Sphingosinicella sp. BN140058: one gene and its partner. Each later gene encodes a partner of the first gene's protein in a complex. Links are inferred from orthologs where the notes say so. Each region holds a gene or a part of one and is shown on either strand. Other genes may lie near its edges.

Region 1 (6,212 bases):
GGTCTCCTCGCGGGCATCGAGCGGCGAGCCGATCATCCATGGTTTCCACATCATCCCGGCGCTGATCATCCTGCTTCGGGAAATCATCGTCTCGGGTCTGCGCGAGTTCCTCGCCGGCTTGCAGGTGTCGATCCCGGTGAGCCAGCTCGCCAAGTGGAAGACGACGTTCCAGCTCGTCTCCCTCGGCGGCCTGATCCTGGCCGGAGCTCTGCCGCAATGGCCGCTGGTCCACCTCGGCGCGCTCGTCTTTCTCTGGGCGGCCGCGGCGCTCACACTGGTCACCGGCTGGGATTATCTGCGCACCGGCCTAAAGCATATGGATTGAGCGTGGCGATAGACCTGCTCTATTTCGGTGCCTTTCGCGATGCCTTCGGCCGCGACGGCGAGCGCGTCGATCCGCCCGGCCACGTCGTCACGGTTGCCGATCTGATCACCTGGCTCGCCGACCGCGGCGACCCTTATGATGCCGCCTTCGCCGATCGGGCGGGCGTGTTCGCTGCTGTCGAAGCGGAGCCGGTAGCGCCAGAGGGCAATATCTTCGGCGCGCGCGAAGTGGCGCTGTTTCCGTCGCCGGGGGCGCTGTGATCGACGCCCGCGTCCAGGCCGCCGACTTCGATCCGGGCCGCCAGCTTCAGCGGCTCGAGGAGCTCGGCGCAGTCGGATTGGCCAGCGCGATCATCGCGGCGCGCACCGATCCCGCGGTGCAGGAATTGCTGATCGATCATTATCCTGCGCTCGCCAGGAACGTGCTCGCGGCGATCGCGTCCGAAGCGGAGGCGAGGTTCGGCCTGACCGGGATCATCCTCATCCATCGCCACGGCGTGTTGGTGCCCGGGGAAAGGATCGCCTTTGCCGCCACCTGTGCGGACGATCCGCAGGCTGCGCTCGATGGCTGCGCGTTCGCGATCGCGGCGCTGGGCCGCCGCGCGCCGTTCTGGCGGAAGGAAATACGGGAAGACGGATCGTCCGCCTGGCGGTGATCCGGAGACCACCGCCAGGTTCCAATCAGGAGTCCGCCTCGTCGCGCGCCAGCCACTGCTCCAGCCATTTGATGGTGTAGTCGCCGGCGAGGAATTCAGGATCCTCGACCAGCTTCTGATGAAGCGGGATCGTGGTCTTCATGCCCTCGATCACATATTCCTCGAGCGCGCGCTTGAGGCGCATGATGCAGCGTTCGCGGGTGGTGCCGTAGACGATCAGCTTGGCGATCATGCTGTCGTAATAAGGCGGCACCTTGTAGCCGCCATAGAGGCCGCTATCGATCCGCACGTGCATGCCCCCGGGGGCGACATAGGCCTTCACCGTGCCCGGGGAGGGGGCGAATGTCCGCGGATCCTCGGCGTTGATCCGGCATTCGATCGCATGCCCGCGGAAGGTGAGCTGCTCCTGGGTGCAGGAAAGATCCTCGCCGGCGGCAATCCGGATCTGCTCGCGGACGAGATCGAGGCCGGTGATCATCTCGGTCACCGGATGCTCGACCTGCAGGCGCGTGTTCATCTCGATGAAGTAGAATTCCTCATTCTCGTAGAGGAATTCGATCGTGCCGGCGCCGCGATAGCCCATCTCCGCCATCGCCTTGGCAACGATGCCGCCCATCCGGGCGCGCTGCTCAGGCGTGATCACGGGGGAAGGCGCTTCCTCTAGCACCTTCTGGTGACGGCGCTGCAGCGAGCAGTCGCGCTCGCCGAGGTGGACGGCATTGCCTCGGCCGTCTCCGAACACCTGAAATTCGATGTGGCGCGGGTCGCCAAGATATTTCTCGATGTAGACGGTGGCATCGCCGAACGCCGCCTTGGCTTCGGATCCGGCCTGGACGATCAACGCTTCGAGCTGATCCTCCGACTCGACCACCTTCATGCCGCGGCCGCCGCCGCCGGAGGCCGCCTTGACGATCACCGGATAGCCGATCTCGCCGGCGATGCGGCGGCCTTCCTCGATCGTCTCGATCGGGCCGTCGGAGCCCGGAACCAGCGGCAGGCCGAGCTTGGCGGCGGTGCGCTTCGCCTCGATCTTGTCGCCCATCACCCGGATATGCTCGGGCTTCGGCCCGATCCAGAGAATGCCATGGCTCTCGACGATTTCGGCGAACCGGGCATTTTCCGACAGGAAGCCGTAGCCGGGATGGATCGCATCGGCATGGCTGAGCTCGGCCGCCGAGATGATGTTCGGGATATTCAGATAGGAATCCGCGGCCGCCGGCGGTCCGATGCAGATCGCCTCATCGGCGAGGCGGACGTGCATCGCGTCCGCATCTGCGGTGGAGTGCACGGCCACCGTCTTGATGCCCATCTCGTGGCAGGCGCGGTGGATACGGAGTGCGATCTCGCCGCGATTGGCGATCAGGACCTTTTGAATCTTCATGTCAGCTCTCATCGGCCCGGCGCGATGCCGGGGCTGGTGGCGATACAAGCGGCGTGCGTCCGGACTTTCTCCGCCCTGGATATCCGGGCACGGTCCGGCGCGGCGCCGATCACTCGATGATCACCAGCGGCTGGTCATATTCGACCGGCTGGGCGTCCTGAACGAAGACCTGAGTCACGGTCCCCGAACGTGGCGCGGTAATCGGGTTCATCACCTTCATCGCTTCGACGATGAGCAGAGTGTCGCCTTCCTTGACGCTCTGGCCGGGGCTGACGAACGGCTTGGCGCCCGGTTCGCCGGCCAGATAGACGGTTCCGACCATCGGCGATTTTACCGCGCCGGGGTGGGCGGCGGGAGGCGTGTCGGCTGCAAGGCTCGGAGCCGGTGCGGCAGGGGCGCCGGCGGCCGGAGCGGGCGCGGCGACGTGGACCGACGCCGGGGCGGCATAAGTGATCTGCCGCTTGACGACGATGCGACGCTCGTCATCTTCGACCTCGATCTCGGTCAGATCGTTCTTGTTCAGCAATTCGGCAAGGAGACGCACCAGATCTGCGTCAATCCGCATGCTCCCGCGGGAGCCGTTCTCGTCGGTCATTGGACCCTCTTTTTCCCCAGCAGTTCCGCTTCTTGCGGTATTTTGGCGCGCCTTGTCAGAGACCGGCCGCCGCGTCCAGAGCAAGCTGATAACTGAGCGCGCCGAAGCCCGCGATGGTTCCCCGCGCCGCCTTTGCGACGAAGCTCCGGTGGCGGAAGCTTTCGCGGGCGTGGGGGTTGGAAAGATGGACTTCGATCACCGGCGTGGCGACCGATTTGATCGCATCATGTATCGCGATCGAGGTGTGGGTGAACGCGCCCGCATTGAGGATCACCGCCCTCGCGCCCTCCGCTTGCGCTTCGTGCAGCCAATCGACGAGATGCCCTTCGTGATTGGATTGGCGCATGTCGATGCGAACGCCGATTTCGCGTGCACGGTCCTCCAGCCGGTCGGCGATGTCGTCCAGCGTGTCGGATCCGTAGATATCCGGCTCGCGCGTGCCGAGGAGGTTGAGGTTCGGGCCGTTGAGCACGTAGATCGTCGGTAGCGTCGCCATGGAGAAACCCTATATGGCGGCGGGACGACAAGCGCAAAGGCGGCTTATGGTTTACGACGGTACAGCTTCGATCCGGGTCAACGGCAGCCACCGCCGGGTGCGCCAGGGCATGACGGTGGCGGAACTCGCGTTGGAACTCGGGCTCGAGCCGACCCGGGTGGCGGTGGAGCGCAATCTCGAAATCGTGCCGCGTTCCACCCTCGCCGAGGTCGTGATCCAGGACGGCGACGATTTCGAGATCGTCACCTTCGTCGGCGGCGGCTGAGCGTTGGGCGAATGACGATACAGACGGGATGACGACAGTGAATGTGATGACCTCGATCGGTGACGACACATGGACGGTGGCGGGGCGGACGTTTCGTTCGCGCCTGATCGTCGGCACCGGCAAGTATAAGAGCTTCGAGCAGAATGCGGCGGCGGTTGCGGCCTCGGGCGCCGAGATCGTCACCGTGGCGGTGCGGCGGGTGAACATCGCCGATCCCAAGCAACCGATGCTCACTGACTTCATCGATCCGAAGCAGATCGTCTACCTGCCCAACACCGCCGGCTGCTTTACCGCCGACGAGGCGATCCGGACCTTGCGGCTGGCGCGCGAAGCGGGAGGCTGGACCCTGGTGAAGCTCGAGGTGCTTGGCGAAGCCAAGACGCTCTATCCCGACATGATCGAGACCCTGCGGGCGACCGAAATCCTCGCCAAGGAGGGTTTTCAGCCGATGGTCTATTGCGCCGACGATCCGATCGCCGCCAAGCGGCTCGAGAATGCCGGCGCAGTCGCAATCATGCCGCTGGGCGCACCGATCGGCTCCGGCCTCGGCCTCCAGAACGAGGTCATGATTCGGATCATGGTGGAGAATGCGTCGGTTCCGGTGCTGGTCGATGCCGGCGTCGGCACCGCGTCGGATGCTGCCGTTGCGATGGAACTCGGCTGCGATGGCGTGTTGATGAACACCGCCATTGCCGAAGCCAAGGATCCGGTGATGATGGCGACCGCGATGCGGCTGGCGGTCGACTCGGGACGGCTCGCTTATCGGGCGGGACGGATGGGAAAGCGTCGTTATGCCGATCCGTCGAGCCCGCTCGCCGGACTGATCTAGTCGCCGCCTCCGCAGCCACCGCCGCAACTTCCGCCGCAACTGGCGCAGTCTCCGTCGCTGCCGCCGGAGTCCGACGTGGAGCAGCCGCTGCCGCCGCATGATCCGCCGTCGTCCTTCTTCTTGCGCCTCTCCGCCATCGGAGGGGCGAAGACCGCAATCCCGATCACCAGCCCGATCACCAGGACGATGACGAGGAACGCAGCAGCGGGCCCGGCGATGGCAGCCGATGAGGTTGCGGCAAGAACGGCGCAGATTGTACCGAAGACAAGACGGTTTCGACGCTCCGCTTCGTCGTTGCCCTGATCGTCGTCGGCTTGTGGGCGCCGCCAGATGTCGTCCGGGGGCGATCCGAACACCTCCTGGTAGAGGGTCAGCGTCCGACGATATTGATCCGCGAAGCGCGCCTCTTCGTCTGCGTCGCCGGATCCGGGCAGATGCCGCAGCGTCCGCCCGAGCAGGTTTGCACACAGCTTGCGGTGGTAATCATCCTCGTCTTCGAGATGGAGGTGCCAGGCCTCGTCCACGGCCTTTGACGGGGTCACCTCGAACGATGCGATCGTCGCCAGATAGAGGAAGCGGCGATATTCGCCGATCACCCGCACCGCGAAGGCGTCCGACCACCCGTTGGCGTCGGCGAGCCTCCGCTCGAAGGCCGACGGTCGCGAACCGATCGGAAAATTGGAGAGAGTGGCCCAGAGGCCCGTCGGATCCGCAGCAGCGCGCAGGTTCCCGTTCATCTGCTGACGAAAATAAGGGCCGCGTGTTACGGAAATGTGACGGTGCGGGGCGGTCGAATTCGGCCGCCCCGCACCGCTCGTCAGAAGCCGATACGGACCGGTCGCTCGGGTTTGGCGCGCGCCTCGGCCCGCAGCAGGGTCGCGATCTCGGTTGCGGAAGCCCCGGGACGGTAACGTAGCTGCCGCTTGACCACGGCGAAGTCGCCCGGCGTGAGGCCGCCGATGTCGCACAAGACAGAAGGTGCCGCGAGCCCGAAGAAGCGGCAGAAGGCTCTTTCTGCTGCCGCCCGCGACATCGGCTTCAAGTCGATCTTGAACACGAATCGCCGGAGCGCCGCCGGATCGAGCCTTTGCGCGAAATTGGTTGCGGCGATGAACGGCAGCGGGTGCGAATCAAGCCACGTCAGCAATTCGTTGACCTGCGTCACCTCCCACGATTGATGGGCATCCTGTCGGTCGCGAAGCAGCGAGTCGACTTCGTCGAACAGCAGCACCGACCCGTCCTCACGTGCGGCGGCGAACGCGTCCGCGATGTTCGCTTCGGTGCCGCCGACCCATTTGGACAGCAGATCCGATCCGCGCTTGACCGCAAGGGGCCTGTCGAGCCGCTCGGCGATGTGCGCGGCCAGCGCAGTCTTGCCGGTTCCGGGCGGTCCGGTGAGCAGCAGCGAGAAGTCGGACGGAGCGTCCGCGCTCGAGAGCTGCGCAACCAGTGCCCGGATACCCTGATCGGCTTCGTAGAGATCGAGATCCGGCGCATCCCCCGAGACGGACGGCGGCAGGCAGCGGCCGCCGCGAAGACCAAGGAGAAGCGAACGGGCTACGACGTCGGCACCGTCGCCGCCGGCGAGCGCCGCCGAGCGCAGCGCGACTCGCGCGATCGCCGCCGTTTCCGGTTCGCGTGCGACGAGCGTGTCGAGGGACTCGGC
Region 2 (4,407 bases), 340 kb from region 1 along the record:
TCGGCGCCCCTGGGCAGCAGGGCGTGGAGCGGACCGTCCTCGAGCCGCTGCAGCCGCGCCGGCCAGTCGGCCCAGCCCATCGCGGCGCGCAGGGCGGAATCGCGGATCGGGACAGCCTGCTGGTGACGGAGCATGGCGATCGCAAGCCCGGCATTGGCAGCCTGATGGGCGCCGGCCAGACGGGGCAGGGGAAGGTCGAGTTTGCCGCCTTCGTCGCGATAATGGAGGCGCTGGCGGTAGCTTGCCGCGTCCCACACGCTGCCGCGAGGCAGCCATGGGGCGCCCGCCTGCTTGGCTGCGGCGTCGATCCGCGCGGCGAGGGGCTCGGGATAGTTGAGCGTGACCAGTGGCACGCCGGGCTTGGCGATGCCGGCTTTCTCGGCCGCGATGTCTTCGATCCGGTTGCCTAGAAACGCCTGATGGTCGAGGCCGAGCTGGGCTATCCCGCAAACAGCCGGCGCGGGCACGACGTTGGTCGCGTCGAGCCGGCCGCCGAGCCCGACCTCGACGATGCACGCGTCGGCCGGCGTTCTGGCGAAGGCGAGAAAGGCGGCCGCCGTCGTCACTTCGAAGAAGCTGGCGCCGATGTCGGCTCCGGCGTCGAGCACCTCTTCCAGCAATATGGCGAGGAGGGCATCCTCCATCAACGAGCCCGAGATCCGGATGCGCTCGTTGAAGCGGACGAGATGCGGGCTGGTGTAGACGTGAGCACTGAGCCCCGCCGCTTCGATCGCCGCCCTCAGGAAGGCGCAGGTTGAGCCTTTGCCGTTGGTGCCGGCGACGTGAAAGACCGGCGGCAGGTCGCGCTCCGGGTTGCCGACCCGGGCGAGCAGCGCCGAGATGCGTTCGAGCCCGAGAATGTCTGCTCCGGGGGAGAGCGTCGCGAGCCGGTCGAGCTGGCGCTGGACCGCCGGATCGTCCGAAACGGCACGATCGGCCATTACGGCCTCTTCTCCCTCTCCCCTTCAGGGGAGAGGACCGGGGAGAGGGGGAGTCGGAAGTCGCAGGTTCGGCGGATTGGTACCCGGCTCTGCCCCGCCCCCGACCCGTCCCCTGAAGGGGAGGGGAGGGTTCTCACGCCGCCTGTCTTTCCGGGACGAGATAGTCGATCAGGCGGGCGAGGGTGGCCTTCAGCTCCTTGCGGTGAACGACCATGTCGATCATGCCGTGCGCCAGCAGATATTCGGCGCGCTGGAAGCCCTCGGGCAGCTTCTCGCGAATGGTCGATTCGATCACCCGCTGCCCCGCAAATCCGATCAGTGCGCCGGGCTCGGCGATCTGGACGTCGCCGAGCATTGCGTAGGACGCGGTGACGCCGCCGGTGGTCGGATCGGTGAGCACGACGATGTAGGGCAGACCGGCTTCGCGCAGCTCGGCGATCGCAACCGTCGTCTTGGGCATCTGCATCAGCGACAAGATGCCTTCCTGCATGCGGGCGCCGCCGGCGGCGGTGAAGATGATGTAGGGCGCATGGTCGCGGATGGCGGCGCGCACGCCTTCGACGAAGGCGGCACCGACGGCGAGGCCCATCGATCCGCCCATGAACGCGAAATCCTGGACGCCGATGACGGCGCGCTTGCCGTCGACGGTGCCGCGGCCATTCTGCAGCGCGTCGCTTTCGCCGGTCGCCTGCCGGGCCGCCTTGATTCGATCCTGATAGCGTTTGGAATCGCGAAACTTGAGCGGATCCTCCCGGACCTGCGGCGAGGGCAGCACGCTATAGCCGGGATCGAACAGGCGGTCGAAGCGTGCCTTGGGCCCGATCCGGCCGTGATGATCGCAGCGCGGACAGACCGAATCATTGTCCTCCCACTCCTTGGTGAACACCATCGCGTTGCACTGCCGGCACTTGTGCCAGAGATTGTCGGGCGTTTCCCGCTTGGGCAGGAACGGAATGCTGTTGCGGACTCGGTTCAGCCAGCTCATGTCGAATGTCTCCTGAGAGCCTCGGATCGACGGCGCGGCGCGCGCGCCGGGTCGACCGGACTCGGGCTCCTTGATCGAACGTCGGATAGGGGCAGGAAGGGAGTCTTGTCTACCGTGCGCCGGAGCCGGGCCGCCGGCTCAGAGCGTCGCCTCGATCGCGCGGGCGGCGACGTCAGGGTCCTGCGCCTGGGTGATCGGCCGGCCGATGACGAGGATGCTGGCGCCGGCGTCGAGCGCCGCGCGCGGCGTCATCACCCGTTTCTGGTCGCCCGCATGGGCCGCAGCGGGGCGAACGCCCGGCACCACGAAAAACCCGTCGGGCCAAGCCTTGCGCGCGGCGGCGACTTCGTTGCCGGAGCAGACCACGCCGTCGAGACCTGCTTCCCGAGCAAGGGCGGACAGGCGCTCGACCTGCGCATGCGGATCGGCCGAGATGCCGACTGCTTCGAGATCGCTGCCGTCAAGGCTGGTCAGCACCGTCACCGCGACGACCTTGGTCCCTTGAGGCGCCGCCGCCTTGGCATCCTCCAGCATCGCGCGGCCGCCGGCGGCGTGCACGGTCAGGATTGCCGGATCGAGCGGCCGCAGCGCCTGCACCGCCTTCGCGACCGTATTGGGAATGTCGTGCAATTTCAGATCGAGGAAGATCGGCAGGCCGAGGTCGGCAATCTCGCGGACGCCCTGCCGGCCGTTGGCGCAGAAGAATTCCAGGCCGAGCTTCAAGCCTCCGACATGGTTGCGCACACGGGCGGCGATCGCCTTGGCGCGGTCGAGATCGGGCGTGTCGATGGCGACGTAGATCGGGCTCTTCATGGCGTCGGCCACACCTTGCTGTCGGTGGCGAGGCGCTGCTCGCCATTGTCCACCGCAACGGGGGCCGCCGGCGAGGGCGCGGGGGCGCCGATCGACGCAGCGGTCATCGCGGCGTTGCGCTCGTGGGGCTCCAGCCGGCGACGCAGCGCCCAGATGCGGGCGCGGTAGAACAGCATCGTCGGCAGCAGGCCGAGCAGCAGGAAACCGAGCATCAGCACCGGCAGCTTCACGTCCGCGACCAGGCCGCCCCACAGACGAAGTTCGACGTTCAGCCAATTGGCCTTGGCGAACAGGACGGCGATCACCGCCAGAACCACCCAGAACAGGGTCTTGAGGAATTGCATCCGTTCCAGCGCCTCCCGTGCGCGTCCCGCCCTGCTTATGGCGGCTGGCGGCGGCGTGCAACCTCATGCTCGGCACCGCTTGGGCAGGGTCAGCCGATCTCCTCGTCCAGCGCCTCGAACAAGGTGGCGATCGCAGTGAGGCGCGGACGTTCCTCGGCCATGATCGCTCTGAAGGCGTCGCGCTTCAACGCGGCGACGGTTCCGGGCGGCAGGTGCACGCCGTCGGGCAGCGTGGAGACGACGATCTCGATCAGCCGGTCGGCGCCGTGCAGCCGCCCCCAAAGATAGTCGTTCTCGCGATAGGCCCGGCTGAAGAAGGCGCCGAAGCTGTTGAACTGAATGCCTTTGAGGGTCGCCGCGGCACCGCCGGAGCGAATGGCCCCGGCGTCGTCGGGCGAGATACGATCGACCTTGATCGGATCGAACTCGTCGAGGCCCTCACCCTGCAGCAGGGGCAGAGTGGCAATGTCGTAGAAGGGAAAGCCAAGATAGGCGAGAATCAGCGCCCGCCGTTCGGACTTCGGGAACAGGCCGAGCACCTCGGTAAGCTCCGCATCCGCCGCATCGTCGATCCCCTTGAGGCCGAGCTTCGCCGCCAGCGCGGCGAGCATATCCTCGGTTGCCGCCTCGACATCGGGGAAGCTCGCGCCCTCCACCGCGGCCGCGGCGGCGGTGTAGCGGCCGATCAGGCGGTATACGGTCTCGCGGGCACGCTCGATCGCTTCGCGCGGCGAACCCTCGCGTGCGCCCGCCTCGCCGAGTTGCCGGGCGAGGAAGCGAAGACGGCGTACGCGGAAGGACAGATCGAAATTGCGGAAGAACAGGATCACGTCTTCGCGGGCACCAAGGGCGGTGATCGCCTCGGCCGCGTTGAGGCCGTGGGCGCGGACCCATGTCCAGAGCGCCTGCCGGATCTGTTCGCGCCGCACGCGGTCCCCGGCATCGCCGAGCAGCAGAGCGGCGACCTCTTCCACCACCGTGCTGAGCTTGAGGTGGCCGTAGGCGGCATAGGCATAGCCCGCCTCCCGCGACGCGACGGTCTGCGCCTTGGCCCGCCAGCCCGCGAGGCGCTTGGCGGAGGGACGCAGCAGCAGCAGGGTTGCCCCGAACGCCCGCTCGATCGCTGCTTCGACTTGCGGCCGCATGGCCGCGACGATCCGTTGCTGGCGTCGAATTCGCGCCGAACGTCCTTCAATGGCTTCGAGATTGTCGCGGATCGGCTGTTCGCGCGGAATGTCGGAGAGCGCTCCGAACAGGGTGGCGAAGAAACCGGGCGGATCGCTGTCACCGTTGGCGCCGAGCCGGACGGCGCGGGTGCCCGGCT

Evidence for each region.
Region 2: the proteins of accB (region 1) and accD are in contact, whole or in part, in a solved structure (PDB 8UXZ), measured with the Escherichia coli proteins. The link is inferred for Sphingosinicella sp. BN140058 from one-to-one orthologs.

The regions. Positions count from the first base shown.
Region 1 is NZ_CP035501.1:4,430,649-4,436,860, forward strand. The notes cover bases 1,214-4,196. They hold accB (acetyl-CoA carboxylase biotin carboxyl carrier protein), read right to left. Parts: upstream 2,957-4,196; coding sequence 2,471-2,956; downstream 1,214-2,470. Other genes in these bases: accC (acetyl-CoA carboxylase biotin carboxylase subunit), read right to left, coding at 1,214-2,361; aroQ (type II 3-dehydroquinate dehydratase), read right to left, coding at 3,012-3,452. In the rest of the region: pgsA (CDP-diacylglycerol--glycerol-3-phosphate 3-phosphatidyltransferase), read left to right, coding at 1-325; ETR14_RS19950 (MoaD/ThiS family protein), read left to right, coding at 328-585; ETR14_RS19955 (molybdenum cofactor biosynthesis protein MoaE), read left to right, coding at 582-980; more of accC, read right to left, coding at 1,006-1,213; ETR14_RS19985 (hypothetical protein), read right to left, coding at 4,543-5,283; ETR14_RS19990 (AAA family ATPase), read right to left, coding at 5,364-6,212. UniProt on the Escherichia coli protein: This protein is a component of the acetyl coenzyme A carboxylase complex; first, biotin carboxylase catalyzes the carboxylation of the carrier protein and then the transcarboxylase transfers the carboxyl group to form malonyl-CoA.
Region 2 is NZ_CP035501.1:4,774,242-4,778,648, forward strand. The notes cover bases 1-2,793. They hold accD (acetyl-CoA carboxylase, carboxyltransferase subunit beta), read right to left. Parts: upstream 1,927-2,793; coding sequence 1,075-1,926; downstream 1-1,074. Other genes in these bases: ETR14_RS21555 (folylpolyglutamate synthase/dihydrofolate synthase family protein), read right to left, coding at 1-941; pyrF (orotidine-5'-phosphate decarboxylase), read right to left, coding at 2,065-2,739; ETR14_RS21570 (hypothetical protein), read right to left, coding at 2,736-2,793. Outside these bases: more of ETR14_RS21570, read right to left, coding at 2,794-3,083; ETR14_RS21575 (patatin-like protein), read right to left, coding at 3,173-4,407.